Regions from separate parts of the Pseudomonas sp. FA-1 genome, predicted to be linked through region 1. Evidence: predicted binding sites of a transcription regulator. Region 1 holds the regulator's gene; the other holds the start of a gene.
What was found. Region 1 encodes FliA, which starts transcription of late flagellar genes. Its sites were predicted from a motif close to CTAAAGTTTNNNNNNNNNNNGCCGNTAA; they were not measured.

Region 1 (7,664 bases):
CCCAGGCGCAGTCGCTGGGTTACACCGTGGTCGATGCCAGTACCGTGGTGGCCACCCACCTCAACCAGATCCTGCAGAAGCATTGCCATGAACTGATCGGCCATGAAGAGGTCCAGCAATTGTTGCAGGTGCTGGCCAAGGGTTCGCCTAAACTTGCTGAAGAACTGGTGCCGGGTGTCATTTCCTTGTCGGGCTTGCTCAAGGTCCTGCAGGCGTTGCTGTCCGAGCAGGTTCCGGTACGTGACATCCGCAGTATCGCCGAGGCGATCGCCAACAATGCGGGCAAGAGTCAAGATACCGCCGCGCTGGTCGCGGCAGTGCGCGTCGGATTGTGCCGTGCCATCGTGCAAAGCATTGTCGGCGTTGAGTCGGAGCTTCCTGTGATTACCTTGGAGCCAAGGTTGGAACAGATCTTGCTCAATAGTCTGCAAAGGGCCGGGCAAGGCCAGGAAGACGGTGTTCTCCTGGAACCTAGCATGGCCGAGAAGCTGCAGCGCTCGTTGATCGAGGCGGCCCAGCGCCAGGAGATGCAGGGCCTGCCGGCCATCCTCCTGGTCGCCGGCCCGATCCGCGCCATGCTGTCGCGATTCGGCCGCCTGGCTGTACCGAATTTGCATGTTCTGGCGTATCAGGAAATACCTGACAACAAGCAAGTCACCATCGTTGCCACCGTGGGCCCCAATGGCTGAGGTAGTGGGTTATGCAAGTTAAGCGTTTTTTCGCCGCCGATATGCGTCAGGCCATGAAGCTGGTCCGGGATGAGCTGGGCGCCGACGCCGCCATCATCGGCAACCGGCGCATCGCCGGCGGTGTCGAGTTGACGGCCGCGCTGGACTACAAGCTGTCTGCCCTGGCTCCGCGGGTGCCGAACATCGAGCTCGAGGACGAGCTGCGCAAGACCCAGTCGCGCATTGCCACCGCACAGGCCGAACTGAGCAGCCGCCACGAAGGTGACGAAGGCAACCGACAATTGTTCGCCGGCCTCTCGCTGACCGCGTCCGAACCGCTGGTAGAACCCCATGTCGATGCGCCGGCCCCGGCTGCCGTGCCTGCCTCGGCACCGGTCGACCCGCGCCTGTTCGACGCCATGCGCTCGGAGCTCTCGGGCCTGCGCGAGCTGCTCGAAGTGCAGCTCGGCTCCCTGGCCTGGGGCCAGCTGCAGGGCAACAAGCCGCAGCAGGCCAACCTCTGGCGCCGCCTGCAGCGCATCGGTCTGTCGGGCCCCATCGCCCGCGAAGTGCTCGAGCTGACCGGCGAGATCGAAGAACCTCGCCAGGCCTGGCGCATGGTTCTGGCGCACCTGGCGCGGCTGATCCAGGTGCCCGAGGTGGAACCGATCGAGGAGGGCGGGGTGATCGCCATGGTCGGCCCGGCCGGCATGGGCAAGACCACCACCCTGGCCAAGCTCGCCGCACGCTACGTGCTCAAGTATGGCGCCCAGCAGCTGGCGTTGGTGAGCATGGACAGCTTCCGCATCGGTGCCCAGGAGCAGCTCAAGACCCTGGGCAGGATCCTCAATGTACCGGTGACCTACGTCGACCCCGGCCAGTCCCTGGCCCAGGCCCTGGAGCCACTGCTGCGCAAGCGCGTGGTGCTGATCGATACCGCTGGCCTGCAGGCCAGCGACCCGGCCCTGCGCATGCAGTTGGAGACCCTCGCCGGGCGCGGCATTGCCGCCAAGAACTACCTGGTGCTGGCGACCACCAGCCAGAAGCAGGTGCTCACCGCCGCCTACCACAGCTACAAGCGTTGTGGCCTGGCCGGGTGCATCCTGACCAAGCTTGATGAAACGGCCAGCCTCGGTGAAGTACTGAGCCTTGCCATCAGTCATGAATTGCCGGTGGCCTATCTGACCGATGGGCCGCGCATTCCTGACGACCTGCACTTGCCGCGCAAGCACCAGTTGGTTAGTCGTGCGGTCAGTGTGCAGCTGCAGGACGAGCCCAGCGAAGAGGCAATGGCCGACATGTTCGCTGATCTCTACCACAACCCTGGCAAGCGTGTGGGTTGACGAATGGACATCGCAAAGTACCTACACGAAAGGGGCGCTTTCCAACCCCTTGTGTGGCCTGGGCCCCGAGACAAGGTAAAGAACAAATATGGGTAGCATGCATCCCGTACAGGTGATCGCCGTGACCGGCGGTAAAGGCGGCGTCGGCAAGACCAACGTTTCAGTGAACCTGTCCCTGGCCCTGGCTGACCTGGGGCGGCGGGTCATGTTGCTGGACGCCGACCTCGGTCTTGCGAACGTCGACGTCCTGCTGGGCCTTTCGCCCAAGCGCACCCTGGCCGATGTCATCGAGGGGCGCTGCGAACTGCGCGATGTGTTGCTGCAGGGGCCTGGCGGAGTCCGGATCGTGCCGGCGGCCTCCGGGACCCAGAGCATGGTGCACCTGGCGCCAGCGCAGCATGCCGGCCTGATCCAGGCGTTCAGCGAAATCGGTGACAACCTCGATGTGCTGGTGATCGACACCGCCGCAGGGATCGGCGATTCGGTGGTCAGTTTCGTCCGTGCCGCCCAGGAAGTGTTGTTGGTGGTGTGCGACGAGCCGACTTCGATCACCGATGCCTATGCGCTGATCAAACTGCTCAACCGCGACTACGGCATGAATCGCTTCCGCGTCCTGGCCAACATGGCGCAGAGCCCGCAGGAGGGGCGCAACCTGTTTGCCAAGTTGACCAAGGTCACGGATCGGTTCCTGGACGTCGCCCTACAATACGTCGGTGCCGTGCCTTACGACGAATGCGTGCGCAAGGCGGTGCAGAAGCAGCGGGCGGTCTACGAGGCCTTCCCTCGGTCCAAGTGTGCGCTGGCCTTCAAGGCCATCGCGCAGAAGGTCGACAGCTGGCCGCTGCCTGCCAATCCGCGTGGGCACCTTGAGTTCTTCGTCGAGCGCCTGGTGCAACCCACCAGTGCAGGGCCGGTACTATGAATGCGAGTGGTTACAAGATGTACAGCAGGGCGGCGCGCGATGCCCAGTATGAACTGGTCGAGCGTTATGCCCCGCTGGTCAAGCGCATCGCCTATCACCTGCTGGCACGCCTGCCGGCCAACGTGCAGGTCGAGGACCTGATCCAGGCGGGCATGATCGGCCTGCTGGAAGTGGCCAACAAGTACGACGCCAGCAAGGGCGCCAGCTTCGAGACCTACGCCGGTATCCGCATCCGTGGCGCCATGCTCGACGAAGTGCGCAAGGGCGATTGGGCGCCGCGTTCGGTACACCGCAATACCCGTATGGTCAGCGATGCGATCCGTGCCGTTGAAGCCAGAACCGGTCGTGACGCTAAAGATCATGAAGTTGCTGCCGAACTCCAATTGAGTCTCGATGATTATTACGGGATCTTGAACGACACCCTGGGCAGCCGCCTGTTCAGCTTCGACGACCTGCTGCAGGACGGCGAGCACGAAGGGCTGCACGAGGATGGCGCCAGCGGCCAGCTGGAGCCGGCGCGGGACCTGGAGGACGAGCGCTTCCAGGCCGCCTTGGCCGAAGCGATCGCCAACCTGCCGGAACGCGAACGCCTGGTCCTGGCGCTGTACTACGACGAGGAGCTGAACCTCAAGGAAATCGGTGAGGTGCTTGGGGTCAGCGAGTCGCGCGTCAGCCAGTTGCATAGCCAATGCGCGGCGCGCCTGCGCAGCCGCCTGGGAGAATGGCGGGCGCGTTGAGCCAGGGTTCGCCGCAGTCGTTGCACGTTGTACCGAATTGATTGAACGCGCGCCCGGGGGCCGGGCGCGTTAAAGACTGCTTGGAGGTCTAATTGAACAAAGACATGAAAATCCTCATCGTTGACGACTTCTCGACGATGCGGCGGATCATCAAGAACCTGTTGCGTGATCTTGGCTTCACCAACACCGAAGAAGCCGACGACGGCACCACGGCGCTGCCGATGCTGGAAAACGGCCATTACGACTTCCTTGTGACCGACTGGAACATGCCTGGCATGTCCGGCATCGACCTGCTGCGCAAGGTACGCGCCCATGACCGTCTCAAGGGCATGCCGGTGCTGATGGTCACCGCTGAAGCCAAGCGTGACCAGATCATCGAAGCCGCCCAGGCTGGGGTCAACGGCTACGTGGTCAAGCCTTTCACGGCCCAGGTGCTCAAGGAAAAGATCGAAAAGATCTTCGAACGCGTCAACGGCTGAGTCACGTCAGGGGGCGCCATGGAGCAAATGAATACATCGCTCGGGGAGTTCGAGACGACCCTGAAGAAACATGCCCAGGAACTGGTCGAGAGCCTCGAGCGCGGCCGGTTCGGCGAGGCGGTGCAGCTGATCCACCAGCTGAACCAGACCCGTGACCGTGGCCTGTACCAGGAAGTCGGCAAGCTCACCCGCGAGCTGCACAGTGCAATCGTCAGCTTCCAGATCGACCCGCGCATGCCGCAGGCCGAGGAAGTCTCGCAGATCACCGATGCCACCGAGCGCCTGTCCTACGTGGTCAAGCTGACCGAGGGCGCGGCCAACCGGACCATGGACCTGGTCGAGGCCGGCACGCCGGTGCTCAACGACCTGGCGGCCGAGGCCCAGAGCCTGAGCGCCGACTGGCAGCGCTTCATGCGCCGGGAAGTCGCAGCGCCTGAGTTTCGCGAGCTGGTCAAGCGCGTCGACAGTTTCCTGACGCACAGCGTGGAGGGTAACCGCAAGGTTGCCGGTCACCTCAACGACATTCTCCTGGCCCAGGACTATCAGGACCTGACCGGCCAAGTGATCAAGCGCGTGACCGCGCTGGTCACCGAGGTGGAGAGCAACCTGCTCAAGTTGGTGCTGATGGCCAGCCAGGTGGACCGTTTTGCCGGTATCGAACACGACCACCAGCAACTGCGCGCTGAAAAAGATCAAGAAAAACATCCGACTCGGGGTGAAGGTCCGCAGATTCATGCCGATAAGCGTGAAGATGTCGTGTCCGGTCAGGACGACGTCGACGATTTGCTGTCCAGCCTGGGTTTTTAAGGAGCACGTTCAATGAGCTTCGGCGCCGATGAAGAAATCCTCCAGGATTTCCTGGTAGAGGCCGGCGAAATCCTCGAGCAATTGTCCGAGCAACTGGTCGAGCTGGAAAGCCGACCCGAAGATGCCGACTTGCTCAACGCGATCTTCCGCGGTTTTCACACTGTAAAAGGGGGCGCCGGTTTCCTTCAGCTCAACGAGCTGGTGGAGTGCTGCCATATCGCCGAGAACGTGTTCGACATCCTGCGCAAAGGTGAGCGCCGGGTCGATGCGGAACTGATGGACGTGGTCCTCGAAGCGCTGGATACCGTCAACAGCATGTTCGGCCAGGTGCGCGAGCGCAGCGACATCACCCCGGCCACGCCGGAACTGCTGGCGGCGCTGTCGCGCCTGGCCGAGCCTGCCGGTGCCGACAGCGCTGCGCCCGCCGTCGAGGCGCCGGTGGCGGCCGAGGCCGAAGTGCCAGCGGTCGAGCCGGACATCACCGACAGTGAATTCGAACAGCTGCTCGACTCCCTCGATGCAGTCAAGGCCCAGGCCGCCGAGCAGATGCAGGGCGAGGTCGTGGGCGGCGAGGGTGACGAGATCACCGATGCCGAATTCGAATCGCTGCTCGACCAGTTGCACGGCAAGGGCCAGTTCTCCCCTGAAGTCGTGGCTGCCACACCAGCGGCCAGCACCTCGGCGCCTGCGGCATCCGACGAAATCACCGACGACGAATTCGAAGCGCTGCTCGATCAACTGCATGGCAAGGGCACCTTCGCCGCCGATGCGCTGGCGGGTGCGGCCGCACCTGCCGCCCCGGCAGCCCCTGCCGAGGCGGGCGGCGAGCACATCACCGACAACGAGTTCGAAGCCCTGTTGGACCAGTTGCACGGCAAAGGCAAGTTCTCCAGCGATGCGCTGGCCACCCAGGCGCCTGTCGCACCCGCTGCCGCCAGCGCCGCACCGAAGGCCGATAGCAAGCCGGTCGCCAAACCCGAGCCTGCCCCAGCCGCCAAGCCTGCCGCTGCCAAGCCCGTGGCCCCGGCACGCGCTGTGGCACCGGCTGGCGATAAGCCTGTGGCCAGCGAGGCGGAAACCACCGTGCGGGTCGATACCGCGCGCCTGGACGAGATCATGAACATGGTCGGCGAGCTGGTGCTGGTGCGTAACCGCCTGGTGCGCCTGGGCCTGAACAGCGGCGACGAGGCCATGTCCAAGGCCGTCTCCAACCTCGACGTGGTCACCGCCGATCTGCAGACCGCGGTCATGAAGACCCGCATGCAGCCGATCAAGAAAGTCTTCGGCCGCTTCCCTCGCCTGGTCCGCGACCTGGCCCGCCAGCTCAAGAAGGAAATCAACCTGGAGCTGGTCGGTGAAGAGACCGACCTGGACAAGAACCTCGTCGAAGCCTTGGCCGACCCGCTGGTGCACCTGGTGCGCAATGCCGTCGACCATGGCATCGAGATGCCCGACGAACGCGAAGCCTCCGGCAAGGCGCGTACCGGCCATGTGGTGTTGTCCGCCGAGCAGGAGGGCGACCATATCCTGTTGTCGATCTCCGACGACGGCAAGGGCATGGACCCGAACGTACTGCGCGCCAAGGCCGTGGAAAAGGGCCTGATGGATAAGGACGCCGCCGAGCGCCTGAGCGAGTCGGACTGCTACAACCTGATCTTCGCCCCCGGCTTCTCCACCAAGACCGAGATCTCCGACGTGTCCGGCCGTGGCGTGGGCATGGATGTGGTCAAGACCAAGATCGCCCAGCTCAATGGCTCGATCAATATCTTCTCGGCCAAGGGCCAGGGCTCGAAGATCGTCATCAAGGTGCCGCTGACCCTGGCGATCATGCCGACCCTGATGGTGATGCTGGGCAACCAGGCGTTCGCCTTCCCGCTGGTCAACGTCAACGAGATCTTCCACCTGGACCTGTCGCGCACCAACGTGGTCGACGGCCAGGAGGTGGTGATCGTGCGCGACAAGGCGCTGCCGCTGTTCTACCTCAAGCGCTGGCTGGTCCAGGACCAGGTGCACGAGGAGCAACGGGAGGGCCATGTGGTGATCCTCTCGGTCGGTACCCAGCGCATCGGCTTCGTCGTCGACCAACTGGTGGGGCAGGAGGAAGTGGTGATCAAGCCGCTGGGCAAGATGCTCCAAGGCACCCCGGGCATGTCTGGTGCGACCATCACCGGCGACGGTCGTATTGCGTTGATCCTCGACGTACCGAGCATGCTCAAGCGTTACGCCGCGCGGCGTTATTGATTTCGGTGGCGCACCCTGGCGGTGGCGCCGCCTAATGGAGTGTTTATGGCAGTCAAGGTCCTGGTGGTGGATGATTCCGGTTTCTTCCGCCGCCGCGTCTCGGAAATTCTCTCGGCCGACCCGACGATCCAGGTCGTCGGTACTGCGACCAACGGCAAGGAAGCGATCGACCAGGCGCTGGCGCTGCGACCGGATGTCATCACCATGGACTACGAAATGCCCATGATGGATGGCATCACCGCGGTACGCCACATCATGCAGCGCTGCCCGACGCCGGTGTTGATGTTCTCCTCGCTGACCCATGAAGGCGCCCGTGTCACCCTCGACGCGCTGGATGCCGGCGCAGTGGACTACCTGCCGAAGAACTTCGAGGATATCTCGCGCAACCCGGACAAGGTCAGGCAGTTGCTGTGCGAGAAGGTCCACACCCTGTCGCGCAGCAACCGTCGTTTCGGCGGCTATGCCAC
Region 2 (7,664 bases), on a different contig from region 1:
CAACCGGACGGGTATCGCGCCCGGCAAGACGGTACTGGAGGTGGAAAAGAAATTGCTCAAGTTCGTACCCAAGGACTACCTGCTCGACGCCCACCATTGGCTGATCCTGCACGGCCGCTATGTATGCCAGGCGCGCAAGCCCCGTTGTGGCGCCTGCCGTATCGAGGACCTGTGCGAGTATAAACAGAAGACTTCTGACGATTGAGACAATAGAAGGAAATGGTTGTATACGATTGAAAAAATCTTTTTTACCGGAATCGGGTTTCTCGCTATAAGGACGGCCAATGGCCCCTTGGCTTGGAGTAACTCATGAGCACCGATAAAGACGAACTGTCGATCGACGATGAATTTCCTACCTCGGAAGACGATATCGAGCCCCAGGTGGAAACGGCGAAAACCAACCTGAGCAAACGCCGTACCATCGACAACCTCCTCGAGGAGCGGCGTCTGCAGAAACAACTCGCCGACTTCGACTACGACCTGTAGCCCGCCGGGCATCTTGAAAGCCTCCCTTGCGGAGGCTTTCCTGTTTCAGGGCCGCGACAGGCCGTGGCGCTGGGCAAGTTCGATGAGGTCGACCAGGGAACGGGCATTGAGCTTGAGCAACAGGCGTGTCTTGTAGGTACTGACCGTCTTGTTGCTGAGGAACATGCTGTTGGCGATCTCCTTGTTGCTCTTGCCGCTGGCCAGCTCCTTCAACACCATGACCTCTCTGCCGGAAAGACGCTGGACCATTTCCTCCTCGGTGCCGCCCTTGGCACACCCACGCGTCTTGTGCAGGGCCTGGTTGGGGAAATAGCTGTACCCGGACAGTACGGCCTTGATCGCGCTGAGCAGTTCGGTCAGGTCCTGCTGCTTGCACACATAGCCCGCCGCGCCCGCCTGCATGCAACGCATGGAGAAATGCCCCGCGGCCTGAGACGTCAGAACCAGCACCTTGCTGGCTGGGCTGATGCTCGACAGCCGACCAATGACCTCCAGCCCATCGAGTTTCGGAATACCGATATCCAACACTACGATGTCGGGTTGGTATTCCCGGATCAACTGCAAGGCATCCACACCGTTATCGGTTTCCGCCACGACGTCATACCCATGCCGTTCCATCAACATGCGTACGGCCAGACGAATAACCGGATGATCATCCACGATAAGCACTTTATTCATGCGATATCCATTGATTCATTATTCTTGCTCCGAGCTAACACGATAACCGAGCACGCCACGCCATGGCGCGGCGGATTGCGGCATATGACCAAGCAGAGACGAGACCTACATCAATTGCGGAAATTTCCTACAATCGAACACTTTATAAGTTGTCGAGTTATGTAGGTGTGAGACCAAAAGTTAACAACGATAAATAAACATTTCCTAGTCGCAAGCCGGCGAGACGCACGAACGACTAATCTATGTTTCAGGGTAACTAGACGCAGCGGCAAAGGTGATTTTGGCGTTATGGCTTCCAGGGAAATATCTCTATCTTCAGCCGACCGCGAAAACAGGCGAGAGATAAGCAAATATTTGCGGGCCAAGCACCATGCAACAGACAGACTCCATCAGTCCCTTGGCGATCATCGCCATATTCGCAGGCATCATCGAAGCCTCCGCCCTTGCGTCCCTGCCCTTTCTCAGCGAGAACAGCCAGAAGACCTATACATGGTTTCTGGTGGGCTTTCCGTTCTTCCTGACCATGCTGTTTTTCCTGACCTTGAACTTCAACTATCACTCCCTGTACCAGCCCAACAGAACCGCTCGCCGAAGCAAGCCCCACGCACAAGTGCCCAGTACGCCGCCTGCGGAAAAGGCGAGCACATCGACGATGACCATCACGCTCTCAGGGCCCGACACGCGCAAGATGATCGAGCAGCATATATTGCGTACCCTCACCCGCCGCCATCCCCATGCTCGCCGTTGGGTGCTCTACAACCTCGACACCCGGACCCGTATCCAGCTGTCGGTCAAGGCGCTGGGCGAGCCCGACGAGGCGATCGACCGCTGATAAATAAAAAACCCGGCGCCAAGGCCGGGTTTTCAGGTAACGCTCGCCAGGATGAGATCAGAGCAGCGAGCGGCCCTTGTTGGCGGCGATGCGCATACGCAGGGCGTTGAGCTTGATGAAGCCCGCAGCATCGGCCTGGTTGTAGGCGCCGCCGTCTTCCTCGAAGGTCGCGATGTTGGCGTCGAACAGCGAATCGTCCGATTTGCGACCGACAACGGTGACGTTGCCCTTGTACAGCTTCAGGCGAACGACGCCGTTCACGTTGACCTGCGAGGCGTCGATCATCTGCTGCAGCATCAGACGCTCCGGGCTCCACCAGTAGCCGGTGTAGATCAAGCTGGCATACTTGGGCATCAGCTCATCCTTCAGGTGAGCGACTTCGCGGTCCAGGGTGATCGACTCAATGGCGCGGTGGGCCTTGAGCATGATGGTGCCGCCAGGGGTCTCGTAGCAGCCACGGGACTTCATGCCGACATAGCGGTTCTCGACGATGTCCAGGCGACCGATACCGTTGGCACCACCGATGCGGTTCAGGTCGGCCAGGACGGTAGCCGGGGTCTTCTCGACGCCGTCGATGGCGACGATGTCACCGTTGCGGTAGGTGAGCTCGATGTAGGTAGCCTGATCCGGGGCGTTCTCCGGGGACACGCTCCAGCGCCACATGTCTTCTTCGTGCTCGGTCCAGGTATCTTCCAGGACACCGCCTTCATAGGAAATGTGCAGCAGGTTGGCGTCCATCGAGTACGGCGACTTCTTCTTGCCGTGGCGCTCGATCGGAATGCCGTGCTTCTCGGCGTAGTCCATCAGCTTCTCGCGGGACAGCAGGTCCCACTCGCGCCATGGCGCGATGACCTTGACGCCCGGCTTGAGTGCATAGGCGCCCAGCTCGAAACGCACCTGGTCGTTGCCCTTGCCGGTAGCGCCATGGGAAATGGCGTCGGCACCGGTTTCGTTGGCGATCTCGATCAGGCGCTTGGCGATCAGCGGACGGGCAATGGAAGTACCCAGCAGGTACTCGCCTTCATAGACGGTGTTGGCGCGGAACATCGGGAACACGAAGTCTCGCACGAACTCTTCGCGCAGGTCATCGATGTAGATCTCTTTGACGCCCATTGCCTGTGCCTTGGCGCGGGCCGGCTCGACCTCCTCGCCCTGACCCAGGTCAGCGGTGAAGGTCACCACTTCGCAGTTGTAGGTATCCTGCAGCCACTTGAGAATCACCGAAGTATCAAGGCCGCCGGAATACGCCAGTACGACCTTTTTTACGTCCGCCATGCCATCACTCCACGGGGTTGTACGGAAAGCGGTTGATTCTACCGGCCCCATTGAAATATTTACAATGGGGCGACAGCTTGTGATGACAAAGCGACAGGAACAGTCAAGAGCGCGACCCTCGTCGCGATCAGGATTTTTTTTCTGCCGGTGCCTGCGCCGGCGCTGGGCCAGGCGTCGCTGGAGCTGCGGCAGCGGGCGCCGGGGTGGGCTCTGCCGAGGACTTTTCCACCGGCTTCTCTACCGGGGCGACACGCTCCAGCTGGATGTTCACCCGGCGGTTGCGCGCCCGGTTGGCGGCACTGTTGTTCCGGGCCAAGGGGTAACGTTCGCCGTGGAAGCGCACGGTGATCTGCTCATCCGGCACACCATGGGCCTTGAGGTAGTCGGCGACCGCCAGGGCGCGGCGGCGTGAGGTGTCGCGGTTGGTCAGGCGGCTGCCGCTGTTGTCGGCATGGCCATCGAGCTCGATGTGGTTCACCGACGGGTCGGCCTTGAGGTAATCGAGGATCACGTCCAGGCGTGCCCGCGCCGCGCTGTCCAGCTCGATACCGCGTGGGAACCCGACCTGGGTCTGGCGGATCTGGTCGAAGTTCATCGGCAGCAGCTTGGCGGCACATGCCTGGTAGTCGCCGTAGGCCTTGGCGAAGCTGACCGGCAATACATGCACCTCCATGGGTCTGCCGCCCTCGCCGGCATGGTTGCGCACCACCGTGCTGCGCCCGTCGAGCAGGCCGTTGATCAGCCGGCTGGCCTGCCCCTGGGACGATGTGAACAACACCCCGCTGCGCCCCATGCGCACGCCCCCGAGATTGATGTCGCCCCGGCCAGGTTGCCAAGGTGCTGCCGCCGCCAGCAAGGTCGCATTGCCCGCCCCCAGCGCATTGCTGTCCGATCGCAACTGGAAGACCGCCTGTTCGCCGGCACGGCGGACGAACTCACCGCTGCCGAAACCGTCGATCGGCTGGGACAGCCGACATTCGAACTGGTCCCCCTCGACGTTCCAGGCGACGTTCTCCACGCGCGTCTGGAAGGTCAATGCCCCGGCCGGCAGGCTGGCAAACAGGGAAAGAAGGGCTAGGTAACGCTGGCGCACAGGTGGCTCCACAGATTCTGACGGCTTACCTGCAGGCTATCGGACGCCACCGGGAAAACTTGATAGCCGTGCTCCTACCGGGGTTTTCCGGTAGCATTGGCCCTTGAGTTCGACCCGCCTGGAATCTCCAATGTCCGATCGCCTGACCCTCCTGCGTCCCGACGACTGGCACATCCATCTGCGCGATGGTGCCGTCCTGCCCCATACCGTTGGCGACGTGGCGCGTACCTTCGCCCGCGCCATCATCATGCCCAACCTGGTCCCGCCGGTACGCAACGCCGTCGAGGCAGGTGCCTATCGCGAGCGCATCCTCGCCGCGCGCCCGGCGGGCAGCCGCTTCGAGCCGCTGATGGTGCTGTACCTCACCGACCGCACCAGCGCCGAGGATATCCGCGCGGCCAAGGCCAGCGGTTTCGTGTACGCCGCCAAGATGTATCCGGCCGGCGCCACCACCAACTCTGACTCGGGCGTGACCAGCATCGACAACATCACGCCGGCGCTCGAGGCCCTGGCCGAAACCGGCATGCCACTGCTGGTGCACGGCGAAGTGACCCGTGCCGAGGTCGATGTGTTCGACCGCGAGAAGCGCTTCATCGACGAGCACCTGGCCCGCGTGGTCGAGCGCTTCCCCACGCTGAAAGTGGTGTTCGAGCACATCACCACCGCCGATGCCGCGCAGTTCGTCCTGCAGGCCCCGGCCAACGTCGGCGCGACCATCACCGCGCAGCACCTCTTGTACAACCGCAACCACATGCTGGTCGGCGGTATTCGCCCGCACTTCTATTGCCTGCCGATCCTCAAGCGCAACACCCATCAGGTGGCGCTGCTGGACGCAGCCACCAGCGGCAACTGCAAGTTCTTCCTCGGCACCGATTCGGCGCCCCATGCCCGCCACGCCAAGGAAGCCGCCTGCGGCTGCGCCGGCTGCTATACGGCCTACGCTGCCATCGAGCTGTATGCCGAGGCCTTCGAACAGCGCAATGCGCTGGACAAGCTCGAAGGTTTCGCCAGCCTGCACGGCCCGGCGTTCTATGGCCTGCCGGCGAACACCGACACCATCACCCTGGTTCGCGACGAGTGGACCGCTCCCGACAGCCTGCCATTTGGTGACAACACCGTGGTTCCGCTGCGCGCCGGTGAAAAACTGCGCTGGCGTCTGCTGGAGGAGAAGGCGTGAGCGAAGCGTTCTACGAAGACGACCAGGAAGGTCAAGGCAGCAGCGTTCGCCACCCGATGGCCGAGCGCTTCCGCGGTTACCTGCCCGTGGTGGTGGATGTGGAAACCGGCGGTTTCAACAGCGCCACAGACGCGCTGCTCGAAATCGCTGCCGTCACCATTGGCATGGACGAGAAAGGCTTCCTGTTCCCGGAGCACACCTACTTCTACCGGGTCGAGCCCTTCGAAGGGGCCAACATCGAGCCGGCGGCCCTGGAGTTCACCGGTATCAAGCTGGACCACCCACTGCGCATGGCGGTTAGCGAAGAAACCGCGCTTACCGACATTTTCCGTGGGGTGCGCAAGGCATTGAAGGCCAATGGTTGCAAACGGGCCATCCTGGTCGGCCACAACAGCAGCTTCGACCTGGGCTTCCTCAATGCCGCTGTGGCGCGCAACGACCTCAAGCGCAATCCCTTCCATCCTTTCTCCAGCTTCGACACGGCCACCCTGGCTGGCCTGGCCTATGGCCAGACTGTCCTGGCCCGGGCCTGCCAGAGTGCCGACATCGATTTCGATGGGCGTGAAGCCCACTCGGCACGCTACGACACCGAGAAAACCGCCGAGCTGTTCTGCGGCATCGTCAACCGCTGGAAGGAAATGGGCGGCTGGCGCGACTTCAACGACTGACCAGCCTGAGCCCCTGGGGCTGCTTTGCGGCGCTATCGCTGGCAAGCCAGCTCCCACAGGGGGTTCGCAAGTCTTGAGAGCGGCGCAGGACAGGTGGGGGCTTGCTGGCACCAGGCTGCCCAGAGCACCGCTACAGGCATAAAAAAACCGGCCATGATGGCCGGTTTTTTTATTCGCGTAGCAATTACAGCTTGCCAGCGTTCTCGCTCAGGTAGGCAGCAACGCCTTCCGGCGAAGCGGTCATGCCCTTGTCGCCTTTCTTCCAGTTGGCAGGGCAGACTTCGCCGTGCTCTTCGTGGAATTGCAGGGCGTCGACCAGGCGCAGCAGTTCTTCCATGTTGCGGCCCAGCGGCAGGTCGTTGACGATCTGCGAACGGACAACGCCGTTCTTGTCGATCAGGAAGGCGCCACGGAAGGCTACGCCGCCTTCGGACTCAACGTCGTAGGCCTTGCAGATGTCGTGGGAGATGTCTGCAGCCAGGGTGTACTTGACCGGGCCGATGCCGCCGTTGTTGACGGGGGTGTTACGCCAGGCGTTGTGGGTGAAGTGCGAGTCGATCGACACGCCGATCACTTCCACGCCGCGCGCCTGGAAGTCAGGGATGCGATGGTCCAGGGCGATCAGCTCGGATGGGCAGACGAAGGTGAAGTCCAGTGGGTAGAAGAACACCAGGCCGTATTTGCCCTTGATGGCCGAAGCCAGGTTGAAGCTGTCGACGATCTCGCCGTTGGCCAGTACGGCCGGAACGGTGAAGTCGGGGGCTTGTTTACCAACGAGTACGCTCATTCGTTATCTCCTTGATGGTGGTGAAATCAGATACCCGGGAGGGTCGACCTGCCCCGGCATCCAGCAAAGGTTGCCCATCATACACGGCTTCTGGTGACAGGCCGAATCCAACCGCCGGTCGCACCGACACAAGGCTGGAGGAAAGTTCTTTGACACGCATTCTCATTACCATTAAGCTCCACCCCATCGAGCCTCTACCCTGATGGTCTGATCTTATGTATGTGTGTCTTTGTGTCGGCGTCACCGACGGACAGATTCGCGATGCGATCTATGAAGGATGCTGCAGCTACAAGGAAGTCCGGGCCGCCACCAATGTTGGCAGCCAATGTGGCAAATGTGCATGCCTGGCCAAGCAGGTGGTCCGCGAGACCCTGACCGAACTTCAGGTCAGCCAGCAGGCCGCCCTGCCCTACCCCGTTGAATTCAACGTGGCGTAAATCACCGAATTCGAAGAGCCGGACCCAGTGTCCGGTTTTTTTATGCCTTCAATTCAATAAGTTAGCGTTCTAACGCGGTTCACAAACATTCTTATTCCTATTAATTTTCACTTACTATTCAATAACTTAGGTTTGACAGAGGCCCAGGTCGGGCTCAGACTTCCTGTATTGGCATACTTCAACAGGGCAGGAACCCGACATGAAAGGCGACGTAAGCGTCATCCAGCATCT

Region 2: the regulator FliA is predicted to act here: its motif matches at 4,401-4,428, upstream of AC1MHZ_RS09030 (flagellar protein MotY).

What each region holds. Positions count from the first base shown of each region.
Region 1 is NZ_JBWXTH010000005.1:165,575-173,238, forward strand. It holds gene flhA (flagellar biosynthesis protein FlhA) at 1-689, shown strand, start outside; gene flhF (flagellar biosynthesis GTPase FlhF) at 701-2,011, shown strand; gene fleN (flagellar synthesis regulator FleN) at 2,100-2,933, shown strand; gene fliA (RNA polymerase sigma factor FliA) at 2,930-3,670, shown strand; gene AC1MHZ_RS11445 (chemotaxis response regulator CheY) at 3,775-4,149, shown strand; gene AC1MHZ_RS11450 (protein phosphatase CheZ) at 4,168-4,956, shown strand; gene AC1MHZ_RS11455 (chemotaxis protein CheA) at 4,969-7,197, shown strand; gene AC1MHZ_RS11460 (protein-glutamate methylesterase/protein-glutamine glutaminase) at 7,243-7,664, shown strand, end outside.
Region 2 is NZ_JBWXTH010000004.1:51,357-59,020, forward strand. It holds gene nth (endonuclease III) at 1-205, shown strand, start outside; gene AC1MHZ_RS09010 (PA3496 family putative envelope integrity protein) at 310-486, shown strand; gene AC1MHZ_RS09015 (response regulator transcription factor) at 532-1,164, opposite strand; gene AC1MHZ_RS09020 (hypothetical protein) at 1,535-1,996, shown strand; gene AC1MHZ_RS09025 (argininosuccinate synthase) at 2,054-3,271, opposite strand; gene AC1MHZ_RS09030 (flagellar protein MotY) at 3,399-4,364, opposite strand; gene pyrC (dihydroorotase) at 4,495-5,541, shown strand; gene rnt (ribonuclease T) at 5,598-6,209, shown strand; gene AC1MHZ_RS09045 (peroxiredoxin) at 6,394-6,996, opposite strand; gene AC1MHZ_RS09050 (bacterioferritin-associated ferredoxin) at 7,212-7,433, shown strand; gene bfr (bacterioferritin) at 7,633-7,664, shown strand, end outside.